Linked DNA regions of Azospirillum sp. TSH100. The protein of the gene in region 1 interacts with the protein of each later gene in a pairwise test. Links are inferred from orthologs where the notes say so. Each region holds a gene or a part of one and is shown on either strand. Other genes may lie near its edges.

What was found.
Region 2: the proteins of gyrB (region 1) and gyrA interact in binary tests that used the Escherichia coli proteins (3 or more experiments, as listed by UniProt). The link is inferred for Azospirillum sp. TSH100 from one-to-one orthologs.

Annotation. Positions count from the first base shown.
Region 1 is NZ_CP039634.1:1,039,306-1,048,633, reverse strand. Bases 2,509-5,590 are described here. They hold gyrB (DNA topoisomerase (ATP-hydrolyzing) subunit B), read left to right. Parts: upstream 2,509-2,848; coding sequence 2,849-5,332; downstream 5,333-5,590. Other genes in these bases: E6C72_RS05035 (SDR family oxidoreductase), read right to left, coding at 5,426-5,590; recF (DNA replication/repair protein RecF), read left to right, coding at 2,509-2,758. Also shown: E6C72_RS05055 (hypothetical protein), read left to right, coding at 1-219; dnaN (DNA polymerase III subunit beta), read left to right, coding at 379-1,509; more of recF, read left to right, coding at 1,574-2,508; more of E6C72_RS05035, read right to left, coding at 5,591-6,196; E6C72_RS05030 (helix-turn-helix domain-containing protein), read left to right, coding at 6,299-6,742; ptsP (phosphoenolpyruvate--protein phosphotransferase), read right to left, coding at 6,784-9,102; E6C72_RS05020 (nitronate monooxygenase family protein), read right to left, coding at 9,105-9,328. UniProt on the Escherichia coli protein: DNA gyrase negatively supercoils closed circular double-stranded DNA in an ATP-dependent manner to maintain chromosomes in an underwound state.
Region 2 is NZ_CP039634.1:2,138,124-2,144,582, reverse strand. The notes cover bases 3,105-6,459. They hold gyrA (DNA gyrase subunit A), read left to right. Parts: upstream 3,105-3,469; coding sequence 3,470-6,259; downstream 6,260-6,459. Other genes in these bases: coaD (pantetheine-phosphate adenylyltransferase), read left to right, coding at 6,283-6,459; E6C72_RS10145 (MATE family efflux transporter), read left to right, coding at 3,105-3,334. Outside these bases: E6C72_RS10160 (lytic transglycosylase domain-containing protein), read left to right, coding at 1-1,195; E6C72_RS10155 (hypothetical protein), read right to left, coding at 1,267-1,455; E6C72_RS31990 (entericidin A/B family lipoprotein), read right to left, coding at 1,494-1,679; more of E6C72_RS10145, read left to right, coding at 1,961-3,104. UniProt on the Escherichia coli protein: A type II topoisomerase that negatively supercoils closed circular double-stranded (ds) DNA in an ATP-dependent manner to maintain chromosomes in an underwound state.

The DNA.
Region 1 (9,328 bases):
ACGGTGGACGGCTGGATCAGTCCGGTCAGCCAGGGTCTGCACCGGGTCGTTCACAGCTATCTGGACGGGGACGGGGAGATCACGGCCGACGAATGGACGGTGATCGATGCCTTCGTCGCAAGCGTCCGCCGCGAGCTGAGCCGGTCGCGCAACTGGCAGAGCGCCGACTTCGTCGACATTCTGCGGCTGCATGAGGGACGGCGGCGGGCGGAGGCGTGAATCCCCCTTCTGCCGAAGGCCTTGGCCGCAACAATTTGGTTCGACGCACCCGTCGATGTGGTATGATGCGCGCCCGCTCGGGGCGGGACGGCCGGACAACGGCCTGCAACCCCGGTGGTTCCGCTTTCCAGTCACTCCTCCCGCCGAGACGACGCCAGCATGAACATCACCATCGAACGCGCCGCCCTTCTCCGTTCCCTGGGTCACGTGCAGAGTGTGGTCGAGCGGCGGAACACCATTCCGATCCTGTCGAATGTCCTGCTGCGCGCGGGCGACGGCGAACTGTCGCTGGCCGCCACCGACATGGATTTGGAGATCGTCGAGACCGTCCCCGCGACGGTCGGCCGCCCCGGCGGGACCACCGCCCCGGCCCACACCCTGTTCGACATCGTCCGCAAGCTGCCCGACGGCAGCCAGGTGGAGCTGGACATCGGCGGCGACGGCACCATCCTGACGCTGCGCGCCGGCCGCTCGCAGTTCAAGCTGTCCTGCCTGCCGGTGGAGGACTTCCCACAGCTGTCCAGCGGCGAGCTGAAGCACAATTTCTCGGTCGCCGCCGCCGACCTGCGCGGTCTGATCGACCGCACCCGCTTCGCCATCTCCACCGAGGAGACGCGCTATTACCTGAACGGCATCTACCTGCACGCCGCCAAGAGCAAGATGGGCAGCCTGGAAACGCCGGTGCTGCGCGCCGTCGCCACCGACGGCCACCGGCTGGCGCGGGTCGAGATGCCGCTGCCGGACGGGGCCGAGGGTATCCCCGGCGTCATCATTCCACGAAAGACCGTCACCGAAATCCGCAAGCTGGTCGATGAGGCCGCCGACCGCATCGAGCTGTCGCTGTCCGACAACAAGATCCGCTTCGGCTTCGACAGCGTCGTCGTCACCTCCAAGCTGATCGACGGCACCTTCCCGGACTATGAGCGGGTGATCCCGGTCGGCAACGACAAGGTGATGGAAGTCGACGCCAAGCTGTTCGCCGCTGCCGTCGACCGCGTCGCCACCATCTCCACCGAGAAGAGCCGGGCGGTGAAGCTGTCGCTGGTCCGCGGTGCCCTGACCCTGTCGGCCACCAGCCCGGAATCGGGCAGCGCCACCGAGGAGTTGGAGGTCAATTACCAGGAATCCCCCCTGGAAATCGGCTTCAACTCTCGCTATCTGCTGGACATCACGCAGCAGATCGAGGGCGAGGGCGCCCAGTTCACGCTGGCCGACGCCGCGTCGCCGACCATCATCCGCGACGTCGCCGACTCCACCGCGCTCTATGTCCTGATGCCGATGCGCGTGTGATGGGGCTGCGGGGATCCTCCCCGCCCCAGGCGGAACGGACCAGTTGCAGCACACGGCAGTTTCGATGAGCGGCGGCAGCCCGGTGCCCGCCGCAACTCAGGCTTTGGCTCCGGCCCTTGCGGTCAGGCGGATGACGCTGACGCGTTTCCGCGGCTACGACTCCGCTCGGCTGGAGCCCGACCGCCGTCCCGTCGCGCTGATCGGCCCGAACGGCGCCGGCAAGACCAATCTGCTGGAGGCCGTCAGCTTCCTCGCCCCCGGCCGCGGCATCCGCGGCGCCCGGCTGGCCGAGGTGGAACGGCTGGGCTCGCCCCCCGGCGCGGGCTGGGCGGTGGCGGCGACGCTCGACACCCCGCTGGGTCCGGTGGAGATCGGCACCGGCCGCGAACCGCATGACGGCAACCGCGCCTCGGACCGCGACCGCCGGCTGGTCCGCATCGACGGCCACCCGGCCAAGGGCCAGACGGCGCTGGCCGACCATGTCGCCATGGTCTGGCTGACCCCGCAGATGGACCGCCTGTTTCTCGAAGGGTCGAGCGGACGGCGGCGCTTCCTCGACCGGCTGGTCTTCGGCTTCGACCCCGCCCATGCCGGCCGGCTGTCGCGCTATGAGCATGCGTTGCGTGAACGCGCCCGGCTGCTGCGCGACGGCCGTTTCGACGAGGGCTGGCTCGGCGCGCTGGAGGACCAGATGGCGACCACCGGCATCGCCGTCGCCGCCGCAAGGCGCGAGGTGGTGCAGCGGTTGCGCGCCGCCTGCGCCCGCTCGGTCGGTCCCTTCCCCGGCGCCGACCTCGCCGTCGCCGGCACAGTGGAGCAATGGCTTGACGAGGGCCCGGCCCTGGCGGCGGAGGATGCGCTGCGCGATAGTCTGCGCTCCGGTCGCCGTGCCGATGCCGACGGCGGCGGTGCGTTGGCGGGACCGCACAAGAGCGACCTCGCCGTCCGCCATGCGCCCAAGGACATGCCGGCCGGGCTCTGTTCCACCGGCGAGCAGAAGGCCCTGCTGATCGCCATCGTACTGGCCAACGCCCGGCTGCTGGCGGCTGAACGCGGCGCGGCGCCGATCCTGCTGCTCGACGAGGTTGCGGCCCATCTCGATCCCGACCGGCGTGCCGCGCTGTTCGGCGAAATCCTGGCATTGGGCGCCCAGGCCTGGATGACCGGCACCGACGAGGGGGTTTTCGACCCCCTTGGCGAGGATGCCCGCCGCTTCCACATCGAAGACGCCCACATCCGCCCCGGATAGGGGTGGAAATTCGGGCCAAGACCCAAAAAAAAGGCGTCTTCGCCCACGCTAAACCGCCGAATCCGCAACCGAATCTGTTATAGTCGACGCATGGCACAGGAAGCACTGAAGAACGACCTCCCGCAGTCGGAGCCCCAGCAGGCGGACTACGGGGCGGAGTCGATCACCGTTCTGCGCGGGCTCGATGCCGTGCGCAAACGCCCCGGCATGTACATCGGCGACACCGATGACGGCTCCGGCCTGCACCACATGGTGTACGAGGTGGTCGACAACGCCATCGACGAGGCGCTGGCCGGCTATTGCGACAAGGTCGAGGTCGTGCTGAACGCCGACGGATCGGTCACGGTGCGCGACAATGGCCGCGGCATCCCGACCGACATCCATCCGGAGGAAGGCGTCTCGGCGGCCGAGGTCGTGATGACCCAACTGCATGCCGGCGGCAAGTTCAACCAGAACAGCTACAAGGTCTCCGGCGGCCTGCACGGCGTCGGCGTGTCGGTGGTGAACGCGCTGTCCGAGACGCTCGATCTGCGCATCTGGCGCGGCGGCCGGACCTGGAGCATGCGCTTCCGCCACGGCAACGCCGAGGCGCCGCTGGCCGATGTCGGCGAGGCGCCGATGGTACCGGAGAAGGGCAAGCAGCTGTCGGGCACCGAAGTCACCTTCATGCCCTCGGCCGAGACCTTCACCAACATCGAGTTCGATTTCGCCACGCTGGAACACCGGCTGCGCGAGCTGGCCTTCCTCAACTCCGGCGTCCGCCTGCTGCTGACCGACGCGCGCGGGGTGGAGCCGAAGGTGCAGGACCTGCATTACGAAGGCGGCCTGGAGGCCTTCGTCAGCTGGCTCGACCGGTCCAAGACGGCGCTGCACAAGCCGGCGATCACGCTGAAGAGCGAGCGCCCGACCGAGCATGGCGGCGTGGTGACGGTGGAATGCGCGCTGCAGTGGAACGACAGCTACCACGAGACGACGCTCTGCTTCACCAACAACATTCCGCAGAAGGACGGTGGCACCCACCTCGCCGGCTTCCGCGCGGCGCTGACCCGCGCCATCAACAACTACGCGGCCGAATCCGGCATCGCCAAGAAGGAGAAGGTCAACCTGTCGGGCGACGACGCCCGTGAAGGCCTGACCTGCGTCCTGTCGGTGAAGGTTCCCGATCCGAAATTCTCCAGCCAGACCAAGGACAAGCTGGTATCAAGCGAAGTCCGTCCCGTCGTCGAGGCGGTTGTGGGCGAGGCACTGGCCCAGTATTTCGAGGAGCATCCGGCCGACGCCAAGCGCGTCGTCCAGAAGGTGGTCGAGGCCGCCGCCGCCCGCGAGGCCGCCCGCAAGGCGCGCGAGATGACGCGGAAAAGCTCGCTCAGCATGTCGTCGCTGCCGGGCAAGCTGGCGGACTGCCAGGAGCGTGATCCGGCGCTGTCGGAACTTTTCATCGTCGAGGGCGATTCGGCCGGCGGTTCGGCCAAGCAGGGCCGCTCGCGCCAGTCCCAGGCCATCCTGCCGCTGCGCGGCAAGATCCTGAACGTGGAGCGGGCGCGGCTGGACAAGATGCTGTCGTCGGCGGAGATCGGCACGCTGATCGCGGCGCTGGGCACCGGCATCAGCGACGAGTTCAACGCCGACAAGGCGCGCTACCACAAGATCATCATCATGACCGACGCGGACGTGGACGGCAGCCACATCCGCACCCTGCTGCTGACCTTCTTCTTCCGGCAGATGCCCGACCTGATCGAGCGCGGCTATCTCTACATCGCCCAGCCGCCGCTCTACCGCATCAAGCGCGGCAACGCCAAGGAACGCTACCTGAAGGACGACCGGGCGCTGGAAGAGTATCTGGTCGAGGCGGCGCTGGGCGACCTGTCGGTCCGGCTGGCGGATGGCACGCTGCTGATCGGCGATCAACTGGCCGGTCTGGTCGAACAGGCCCGCACCGCGCGGCCGGCGATCGACACGCTGTCGCGCAAGGTCGGCAACGCCATGGTGGTGGAGCAGGCGGCGGTCGCCGGCACTCTGTCCGCCGCCCTGGCCGACGACAAGGCGGCGGCCGAGGCCGCGGCGCAGGCGGTGGCCGAGCGGATGAACGCGCTGGACGCCGACGGCGGCTGGCGCGGCGAGGCCCTGCCCCAGGGTGGTTATGCCGTGATCCGCGCCCGGCGCGGCGTCACCCACCGCCACCTGTTCGACACCGACCTGCTGAAGAGCGTCGAGGCCCGCCGTCTCGACGCGCTGGCCGCCGACCTGAAGCGGGTGTTCGGCACAGCCGGCAAGGCCTTCGAGAAGCAGAAGGAAAGCCGTGCCCTGACCGGCCCCGTCGCCCTGTTCGACACGGTGATGGAGCTGGGCCGCCGCGGCGTCACCATCCAGCGCTACAAGGGTCTGGGCGAGATGAACCCGGACCAGCTGTGGGAAACCACGCTGGACCCGTCCAAGCGCTCGCTGTTGCAGGTCCGCGTCAGCCACGCCGATCAGGCGGAGGAGGTCTTCTCCACCCTGATGGGCGACGTCGTCGAACCGCGCCGCGAGTTCATCCAGGACAACGCGCTGAAGGTGTCGAACCTGGACGTGTGATGTCTGTGGTGTGGTCATTTGAGCGAAATAAGAAAGCGGAGCCTTCGCGGCTCCGCTTTTTTACATCCGGACGACGCCACCCGCTTCGCATCCTTACTGTTGCGCCTCTCGCGCTTTGCGGGCCATGTCGTTGAGCGTCGTCACCGCCTCGTCAAAGCGATGCTCCGCCTCGGCCTGACGCTGGAAGGCGACGCGCTGCACCAGGATCTCGCGCGGGGTCGGCTGCTGCTGGAACAGCGCCATCACTTCGTCGATGAAGTCGGCCAGCGGCAGGTAGCCCGGACGGGTGGCCTGCCCTGGGGTGAGATCGGTCTGGACAGCCGGCGGCACCAGTTCGATGACCTCGATTTTGCCCTTCAGCGCTTCGCGCAGGGCGACCGTGTAGCTGTGCATGGCCGCCTTGGTCGCCGAGTAGGTCGGGGCGGCAACCAGCGGCACGAAGGCAAGGCCGGAGGTGACGTTGACCAGGGCCGCATCGGGCTGGCGGCCCAGATGCTCGATCAAGGCATCGGTCAGCCGGATGGGGCCGAGCAGGTTGGTCGCGACCGTCGCCTCCGCATCGCCAAGATCGCGCTGCCGATCCAGCGCCTCGTAGCGCATGATCCCGGCATTGTTGATCAGCACGTTGAGTGCCGGATGCTCCGCCGTCACCCGCCGCGCGAAGTCGGCGACACCCGCGGCGCTGTCGGCATCGAAGGTCATCGCGTGCATGTTCGGCCGACCGGAAACTGCCTCTTGCAGCACATCTTTTCGACGGCCGGCGACAATCACGGTATTGCCGAGATCATGAAAACGATAGGCCAGAGCTTTGCCGATCCCTGAGCCGCCACCGGTGATCAGGATGGTATTACCTTGGATTTTCATGAGCGTGACTTTCGCTGTTGTCCGCTTTGAAGGTATCGCTCACACTCTCCATGTAAAAGTAGGCACCAAAAAGATTTATACGCACCAAAAGGAGAGTGTAGGATGCGCAAGGCTTTGCCTGACCCGCAGATCGAGGCACGGCGCAGGCAGCCGGCTCCCGAGACGGTCGATCCGGCCATAGAAGCCCTGGTTCACGACATCATCGGCAAGGTGGCCGATAAATGGACCATGCTGATCCTCGAGGCCCTGCATGAGCATGGCACCTTGCGCTTCACGCAACTCGGCAAGGTCGTCGGTCGGATCAGCCAGAAGATGCTGACCCAAACCGTGCGCCAGATGGAGAAGGACGGCCTGGTACGGCGCACGGTTCATCCGGTCATCCCACCCCATGTGGATTACACGCTCACGCCGCTCGGCGAGAGTTTGGGAGCGGCATTCTGCGGCGTATGGATCTGGGCGGAGACGCACCATGCCGAGATCGAGCAGGCACGCGCCTCCTTCGCCGAGCGTGAAGCGGCGATATCCCGTGTCACGGTGAGCGATTGATTTCCCGACTGCGGTTAGCGCAGCTCAGATCAGCACGCCCCTCAGATCAAAACGCCATGGTCCTTGGCGAAGGTCTTCAGCTTGTCACGCAGGCTGTGGTCGGCCCCGGTGTAGAGCCCGCTCATGTATTGCCGCAGGGCGGCGACATCGAGCGAACGCAGCATGGTCTTCACCGGCCCGACCGAGGGCGGCGACATCGACAGGGTGCGGAAGCCGACGCCGATCAGCGCCATGGCATCCAGCGGCCGGCCGGCCATCTCGCCGCAGATGCTGAGCGAGACCCTGTGACGGGTGCATTCGTCGACCAGACGGCGCAGCACGCACAGCATCGACGGCGACAGCGGGTCGTAGCGGGTCGAGGTGCGCGGGTTGCCGCGGTCGGCGGCGAACAGATACTGGGTCAGGTCGTTGGATCCGACCGACAGGAAATCCAGCTTGGGCAGCAGGGCCGGGAGTTGCCACAACAGGGACGGCACCTCCAGCATGGTGCCGACACGCAGGCTGCTGGGCGGCTCGATCCCCTGGGCGGCCAAGCGCTTCAGCTCCAGTTCCAGCAGGCGGCGGGCGCCGTCGAACTCGGCGACTTCGGCGATCATCGGGAACATCACCGACAGCGGCCGACCGGCGGCGGCCAGCAGCAACGCCCGCAGCTGCTGGCGCAGCAGCGACGGGTGGTCCAAGCCGATGCGCACGGCGCGCCAGCCCAGCGCCGGATTCTCCTCCTCGCCACCGGTCATGTAGGGCAGCATCTTGTCGCCGCCGACATCCAACGTGCGGAAGACGACCGGCTTGTTGCCGACCTCGTCCATGATGCGGGAATAGAGCGTGGTCTGCGCCGTCACGTCGGGGTAGGAGGCGCGGACCATGAAGGGGATTTCGGTGCGGTAGAGCCCGACCCCCTCCGCCCCGCTGGCGGTCAGGTGCGGCAGGTCGATCAGCAGGCCGCAGTTCAGCTGGATGGAGATCGGCACCCCGTCGCGCGTCACCGAGGGCAGGTTGCGGATCTCCGCATACATCTGCTCCTTGCGGTGCTGCAACGCCACCGCCTCGCCGAAGGCCATCTGGATGTCTTCGGCCGGACGGATGAAGACCTGCCCATGGTCGCCGTCGACGATCAACTGGTCGAGCGGCTCGATCCGGTTCAACGCATCGGCCGCCTGCACCACCGGGATGTTGAGCGCGCGGGCGACGATGCAGACATGGCTGGCCGGCGACCCTTCCTCCAGCAGCAGGCCGCGCAGGCGGGTGCGGTCGTAATCCAGCAGTTCGGCCGGGCCCATGGAGCGGGCGACCAAGATCATGTCGTCCGGCAGGGTGGCGCCATCGGTGCCGCTGGTCTTGCCGGCCAGATGTTGCAGCAACCTGTTGGTCAGATCCTCGAAATCCATCAACCGTTCCCGGATGTAGGGATCGGTCAGATGGCTCATGCGGGCGCGGGTGTCGTTCTGCACCTGCTGCACCGCGGCCTCGGCGGTCAGGCCGACGCGGATCGCCTCGCGGATGCGCGACAGCCAGCCACGGTCCTCGGCGAACATCCGGTAGGTCTCCAGGATGTCACGCGGCTCGCTGAGGCCCGCCAGCGATGCCGCCTCCAGCAGATCATCAATGGCGCTGTGCATGGTCTGAAGCGCCGCGTTGAAGCGCTCCAGTTCGGCGTCGGCATCCTCCGCCACCATCTGGCGGACGGTCAGCTGCGGCCGGTGGATGACGGCGAGGCCCATGGCCAGCCCGGCGCTCATCGCCGTGCCCGACAGGCGGGCGGGTAGCAGCACGGGATCGCCGGTGGTGGTGACCTCCACCGGGTTGACCAGTTCACTCTGCGCCACCAGCTCGGCGACGACCATGGCGATGGTCTGGAGGGTTTCGACCTCCTCCTCGACATAGCGGCGGCGGTCCTTGTGCTGGATCACCAGCACACCGCGCACCTTGCTGCCGCGCAGGATCGGCACGCCGGCCAGCGACTGGAACGGGTCTTCCCCGGTTTCCGGGCGGTAGGCGAAGCTGGGATGGGACGGCGCGTTGTCCATCGCCACCGGGCGGGCGTGGCCGGCGATGTAGCCGACGATGCCCTCGCCCACCCTGAGCCGGGTGTTGTGGACGGCGGTCTTGTTCAGGCCCTCGGTGGAGAACAGTTCCAGCACCTCACCGGCGCGCATGACGTAGCAGGAGCAGACATCCGCCTTCATCTCGGCGGCGATCAGCGTGACGATCTTGTCCAGCCGGTCCTGCCCCGACCCCGACCCGGCCATGATGTCGCGCAGCCGGGCGAGCAGCCGGCGCGACGAGGTGCCGTCGAAACGGGGATGCACACCCCCACCCATACCGCCGTCACCGGCTGCCGTGTCGAGGGTGTCGGTCATCGCTACAGCGCTCCCACCGTCGGCTCCGCCATCAGGCTTAACGATGCCTCATCCATCGCCCGCCGTGCCAGCGCCGATTCGGCCTGGGCGATCAATTCGGCCAGGATTTCGGCCACAGGCTGCTCCCGGGTGACGAGCCCGACGCTCTGCCCGGCCATCAGCGAGCCGGTCTCCACGTCGCCCTCGATCACTGCGCGGCGCAGGGCGCCGGCCCAGAAATGTTCGA
Region 2 (6,459 bases), 1.1 Mb from region 1 along the record:
TGATGCCGGTGCGCTGGAGATCATCGCCCAGGCCGGCACCGACATGGGCCGGCCGCAATCCTGGTGGTCGGAACGCCATCTGCTGGCGCGCCGGGCTATGGAGCGCGGCGACTACAATCTCGCCTACCGGCTGGTCAGCGCCAACGGCATGAGCGAAGGCAGTTCCTTTGCCGATGCGGAATTCCTGTCCGGCTTCCTGGCGTTGCGCTTCCTCGACAAGCCGTCGGAGGCCTTCACCCATTTCCACAAGCTGTACCGTTCCGTCACCGCCCCGATCAGCAAGGCACGCGGCGCCTACTGGTGCGGCCGCGCGGCGGAGGCCCTGGGCCAGACCGGGCCGGCGCGCGACTGGTACGCCAAGGCAGCGACCTACCCCACCACCTTCTACGGTCAGCTGGCCTTCCGCCATGTCTCCGGCGGGGCGGTCACCCTGCCGACGCCACCGACGGTCTCCAGTGCCGAGACGGCCGCCTTCAACAAGCGGGAGGTGGTGCGGGTTGCCCGCCTGCTGGCGGAAATCGGCGGCAACGCGGCCGATCAGGTGACCGGATTCGTCCGCCGCGTCAGCCTGGATGCCAGGACGCCGGCCGATTACGTGCTGGCCGCGCGGCTGGCGACCGACGTGGGCCGCCGCGATCTGGCCGTCGCCACAGCCAAGGACGCCGCGCAGAACGAGGTGTTCCTGGTCGAAGCCGGTTATCCGATGCTCGATTCGCGTCCTGCGGCGCCCGAACTGGCGCTGATCCACGGCATCATCCGGCAGGAAAGCACCTTTAACCCCGCCATCGTCTCTCCCGTCGGCGCGCGCGGGCTGATGCAGCTGATGCCGGCGACGGCGCAGCAGGTGGCGGGAAAGCTGGGGCTGAAGCACACGACAGCCCGGCTGACTTCCGACCCCGGCTATAATGTCACCCTTGGTTCGTCCTATCTGGCCGATCTGATCGACCGCTTCAACGGCTCCTGGGTGCTGGCCATCGCCGGCTACAATGCCGGCCCGAACCGCGTGAGCCAGTGGCTGCAGACCTATGGCGATCCGCGCAGCGGAACCGTCGACGTGGTCGACTGGATCGAGCTGATCCCGATTTCGGAGACCCGCAACTATGTCCAGCGCGTGCTGGAAGCCGTCCAGGTCTATCGTGCCCGCCTGAATGGCGACCGGGCGGAACCGAATCTGGACCGGGATCTGCGGCGGTAGGTTGCGTCGGATTCGGGAGGGGGGACGGCGCAAGAAGCCCCTCCTCCCGACGTCAAATCACGCCGCCGCTATCAAGCCGTTGTCGGGTTGGGCATACCCGGCATTGGTTCGTCGGCCGGCGGCGGGACTTCCGGCAGGACGCCGGGGTTGTCCGGGACCGGATAGGGATCGGGCGTCGTGGGACGATCGGGTTGCGGCGGATTCGGGTTGGACGGCGGCGGAATCTCGCCGGGGGTGGACGGCTTCTGCTGATCGCTCATGCGGGAATTCCCTGTGTCGGTGGCCGTTGCGTTACGCCTCAATCGACCGTCCGTTCGATCGCCCGGCCACCGGCCCGGACATCCTGCCCGGCACCCTCGACCGTGTTGCAGCCGGTCAGCATGGCGGCCAGCGCCATCAGGAAGGTCAGGATCACCACCTCGCGCGCGGGAAACGGGATGGCGCGAGCGGTGGCGCGCTGCCGGCTGTTCTTGGCGTGCTGCATGGCGTCTCTCCGGTCAGGGGTGAGGGGGCTGGAGGTTCAGATTGAGGCGTCGTTCGTCTCTGCTTTCGACAACGGCGTGGCGCCGGCTTGGTTCCGCGTCCGGTCGCGTCGCCATGCAGCAAATGCAACGGTCCTTTCGAGGCGCCCGAAAACCTTGACGCGGTACACCCACCGGGCAGAATGACCAGCTTTTGCGCAGCCTGCCCGCTTTCCGGCCAAGCCTTACGGTCCGGCAGCGCGGCATAGTCCGCCGTCACCCCTCTTCGACCACAGGTTTCGTCATGAGCACCGCCACTCTGCCCGCCCCGGAGCCGCACGCCCCGGAGCCGTTGCGTGCACGCCTCGCCGCCCACGTCGGCGAACTGCTGCGTCTGGCGGCGCCGGTCATCATCTCCCGCGCCGGGCTGATGGTGATGATGGCGGTGGACACTGCCATCGTCGGCCGTTTCTCGGCCCAGGAACTGGCCTATTACGGGCTGGCCCACCTGCCCGGCAACATCATGGTCGGCACCGGCGTCGGTCTGCTGATGGGTACGGTCATGATCACCGCCCACGCCTTCGGGGCAGGCAGCGAGGCGGACTGCGGACGGGCATGGCGGCGCTCCATCCCCTATGCGCTGCTGCTGGGGGCGTTGTTCGCCCTGGTCTCGCTGCTGGGGGACCCGTTGTTCCAGGCCGGTGGCCAGACAGCGGAGATGGCGGCGGGCGGCGCCCATGTGCTGGCGGTGCTCGGCCTCGGCGCGCCGGGCATGATGCTGTACATCACCACCGGCTTCTTCCTGGAGGGCATCAAGCGCCCGCTGCCGGGCATGGTCGCCATGGTGATCGGCAACATCGTCAATGCCGTGCTCGCCTGGGCGCTGGTTTGGGGCCATGCCGGGCTTGAGCCGCTGGGGGCGGTCGGGTCGGCTTGGGCAACCAGCATCGTGCGCTGGAGCATGGGTCTGGGGCTGGTCGCCTATGTGTGGTGGATGCACGACCACGACCGCTGGCAGGTGCGCCGGCCGGTCGCCGACTGGTGGAGCGGGGCGGCACGCCAGCGTCACCTCGGCTATGCCGCCGGGCTGAGCATCGGGGTGGAGAGCGGCGCCTTCGCCGCGCTCGGCCTGTTCGCCGGCATGATTTCCCCGCTGGCGCTGGGCGCCTACACGGTCGGGCTGAACCTGACCGCGCTGCCCTTCATGGCGGCGGTCGGGCTTGCGTCGGCCACCGCGGTACGGGTGGGTGTCGCCTACGGCCGCGGCGACCGCGGCGACATGGCGCTGGCCGGCTGGACCGGGCTGGGTGTCACCAGCGCCATTCTGGCCGGCGTCGGCATCCTCTACCGCAGCCTGCCCGATGCGTTGGGGGCCATCTATTCCAACGACCCGCAGTTGCTGGAGGCGGTGGTGCCGCTGATCGCCTTCGCCGCCTGGATCCTGATCGCCGACGGCGGCCAGACGGTGATGGCGAATGCCCTGCGCGGCCGGCACGATGCCTGGATTCCAACCGCGCTCCACTTCTTCTCCTACGCGGTGGTGATGATTCCGGTTTCCGCCTTCCTGGTTTTCGGGCTGGACCATGGCGCACATGGGCTGTTCGAGGGAATCCTGATCGCCAGCCTGGTATCCGTCACCATCCTCTCGCTGCGGTTCGCACATCTGAGCCGGCGCTGAAACGGGCTTTTCAGCCCCGAATCATTGTGTGCAATTGCGAGAGTTGCTATATTTCTCCGGCTAAACTTCGGCCCGCAAGGCCAGTGACTGCCGCGGATCCGCAAGCGGCGGCACCTTCTAAAAATGAGTGTCCGCTTGAGCAATACGCCCCTTCCTCCCGCCTCCGACATCGCGCCGATCAACATCGAAGACGAGATGCGGAAATCGTATCTCGACTACGCGATGAGCGTGATCGTGAGCCGTGCCCTGCCCGACGTCCGAGACGGGCTGAAGCCGGTGCACCGGCGCATCCTCTACGCGATGAAGGAGGGCGGCTACGACTCGACCAAGCCCTATAAGAAGTCGGCGCGCATCGTCGGCGACGTGATGGGTAAATACCACCCGCACGGCGACAGCGCGATCTACGACGCCATGGTCCGCATGGCGCAGGACTTCTCCATGCGCCTGCCGCTGATCGACGGTCAGGGCAATTTCGGTTCGATGGACGGCGATCCGCCGGCGGCGATGCGCTACACCGAAGCGCGTCTGGCCAAGGCGGCGGAAGCGCTGCTCGACGACATCGACAAGGACACCATCGACTTCCAGGCCAGCTACGACGATTCCGGTCGCGAGCCGACCGTGGTGCCGGCCCGCTTCCCGAACCTGCTGGTGAACGGCGCCGGCGGCATCGCCGTCGGCATGGCGACGAACATCCCGACCCACAATCTGGGCGAGGTGATCGATGCCTGCTGCGCCTACATCGACAATCCCGACGTCACGCTCGAAGAGCTGATGGAGCATGTGCCCGGCCCCGATTTCCCGACGGGCGGCCTGATCCTCGGCCGCTCGGGCAGCCGGGCGGCGCTCCAGACCGGGCGCGGCTCGATCATCCTGCGCGCCAAGACCCATTTCGAGGAGGTGCGCAAGGACCGCACCGCCATCGTCGCGACCGAGATCCCCTATCAGGTCAACAAGGCCAAGCTGATGGAACGCATCGGCGAGGTCGTGAACGACAAGACGATCGAGGGCATCGCCGACCTGCGTGACGAGTCGGACCGCGACGGCGTGCGCGTGGTGATCGAGCTGAAGCGCGACGCGGTCCCCGACGTGGTGCTGGCCCAGCTGTTCCGCCACACCCAGCTCCAGACCTCCTTCGGCGTCAACATGCTGGCGCTGAACGGGGGCCGTCCGGAACTGATGCATCTGCTGCAGATCATCACCGCCTTCGTCCGCTTCCGCGAGCAGGTCATCACCCGCCGGACCGAGTTCCTGCTGGGCAAGGCGCGTGAGCGGGCGCACACCTTGGTCGGTCTGGCGGTCGCCGTAGCCAACCTGGATGCGATGATCGAGCTGATCCGCAGCGCCCCCGACCCGGTCTGGGCGCGCGAGGAGATGATGAACCGCGAGTGGCCGGTCCATGACGTCGGCCCGCTGATCGAACTGATCGACGAGCCCGGTCGCGGCGTCAGCGAGCAGGGAACCTACCGCCTGTCGGAAGTCCAGGCCCGCGCCATCCTCGATCTGCGCCTGCACCGCCTGACCGGGCTGGAGCGCGACAAGATCGGCGCCGAGTTGAAGGACGTCACCGACCAGATCGCCGATTTCCTCGCCACGCTCGCCAACCGGCCGAAGCTGATGGGGATCCTGCGCGACGAGCTGGTGGAGATGAAGGAACGGTTCGGCACGCCCCGCCGTACCGAAATCCAGGATCTGGAGTTCGAGGCCGACATCGAGGACCTGATCCAGCGCGAGGACATGGTCGTCACCGTCAGCCAGTCCGGCTATGTGAAACGGGTGCCGCTGTCGACCTACCGGGCGCAGAAGCGCGGCGGCAAGGGCCGCTCCGGCATGTCGATGAAGGCGGAGGACGCGGTCAGCGACCTGTTCGTCGCCAACACGCACACGCCGCTGCTGCTCTTCTCGAACCGCGGCATGGTCTACAAGCTGAAGGTCTACCGCCTGCCGCTGGGCAACCCGCAGGCGCGCGGCAAGGCCTTCGTCAACCTGCTGCCGCTGATCGACGGCGAGACCATCACAACCGTGCTGCCGCTGCCTGAGGATGAGGCCGCCTGGGCCGATCTGCACGTCGTCTTCGCCACGTCGAAAGGCAATGTCCGCCGCAACCGCATGTCGGACTTCGCCAACATCCGCTCCAACGGCCTGATCGCCATGAAGCTGGAGGAGGAGGGCGAGCGCCTGATCGGCGTTCACACCTGTTCGGAGACCGACGACGTTCTGCTGGCGACCCGCGGCGGCAAGTGCATCCGCTTCCCCGTGGACGATGTGCGCGTCTTCGCCGGCCGCACCTCCACCGGTGTCCGCGGCATCAAGCTGGCGGATGGTGACGAGGTGGTGTCGCTGTCGATCCTGACCCACGTCGATGCCACGCCCGAGGAGCGCGCCGCCTTCTTCAAGATGAAGCGCGACGAAGGGCTGGAGATGGAGGGCGAGGCCGCTCCGGAGGCGGACGAGGTGCCGACCGACAGCGTCACCCTGACGCAGGAGCGGTATGAAGAATTGAAACAAAAGGAACAGTATATTCTGACCGTCTCCGACCGCGGCTATGGCAAGCGCAGCTCGTCCTACGAGTATCGCACCGCCGGCCGCGGCGGCCAGGGCATCTGGAACATGGAGATGGGCGAGCGCAACGGCTCGATCGTCGCCGCCTTCCCCGTCGAATCTAACCATCAGGTGATGATGGTCACCAACGGCGGCCAGGTGATCCGCATGCCGCTCCACGATGTGCGGGTGGCCGGCCGCAAGACGCTGGGCGTCACGCTGTTCCGCGTGGGGGCGGACGAACGCGTGGTGTCGGTCGCCACCATCGCCGAGGAAGACGGCGAGACTGGCGGCGGGGGGGAGACTGGTGTCGAGGACGGCGGTGACGCCAACGGTTCGGTCGGGTCGGTCGGCGAAGCCGGCGGCACCGCCGCGCCGAACGAATAACGGACGGGCCTAAAGGGGAACCCATGGCGACCAGCCAGACCGAGACCAGCAAGGGTCGTCGAATCGGTGTCTATCCCGGCACCTTCGATCCGATCACCAACGGTCACATGGACATCATCCAGCGCGCCGCCCGTCAGGTCGACCACCTGATCATCGGCGTCGCCCGGAATGCCGGCAAAGGCCCGCTCTATTCCACGGAC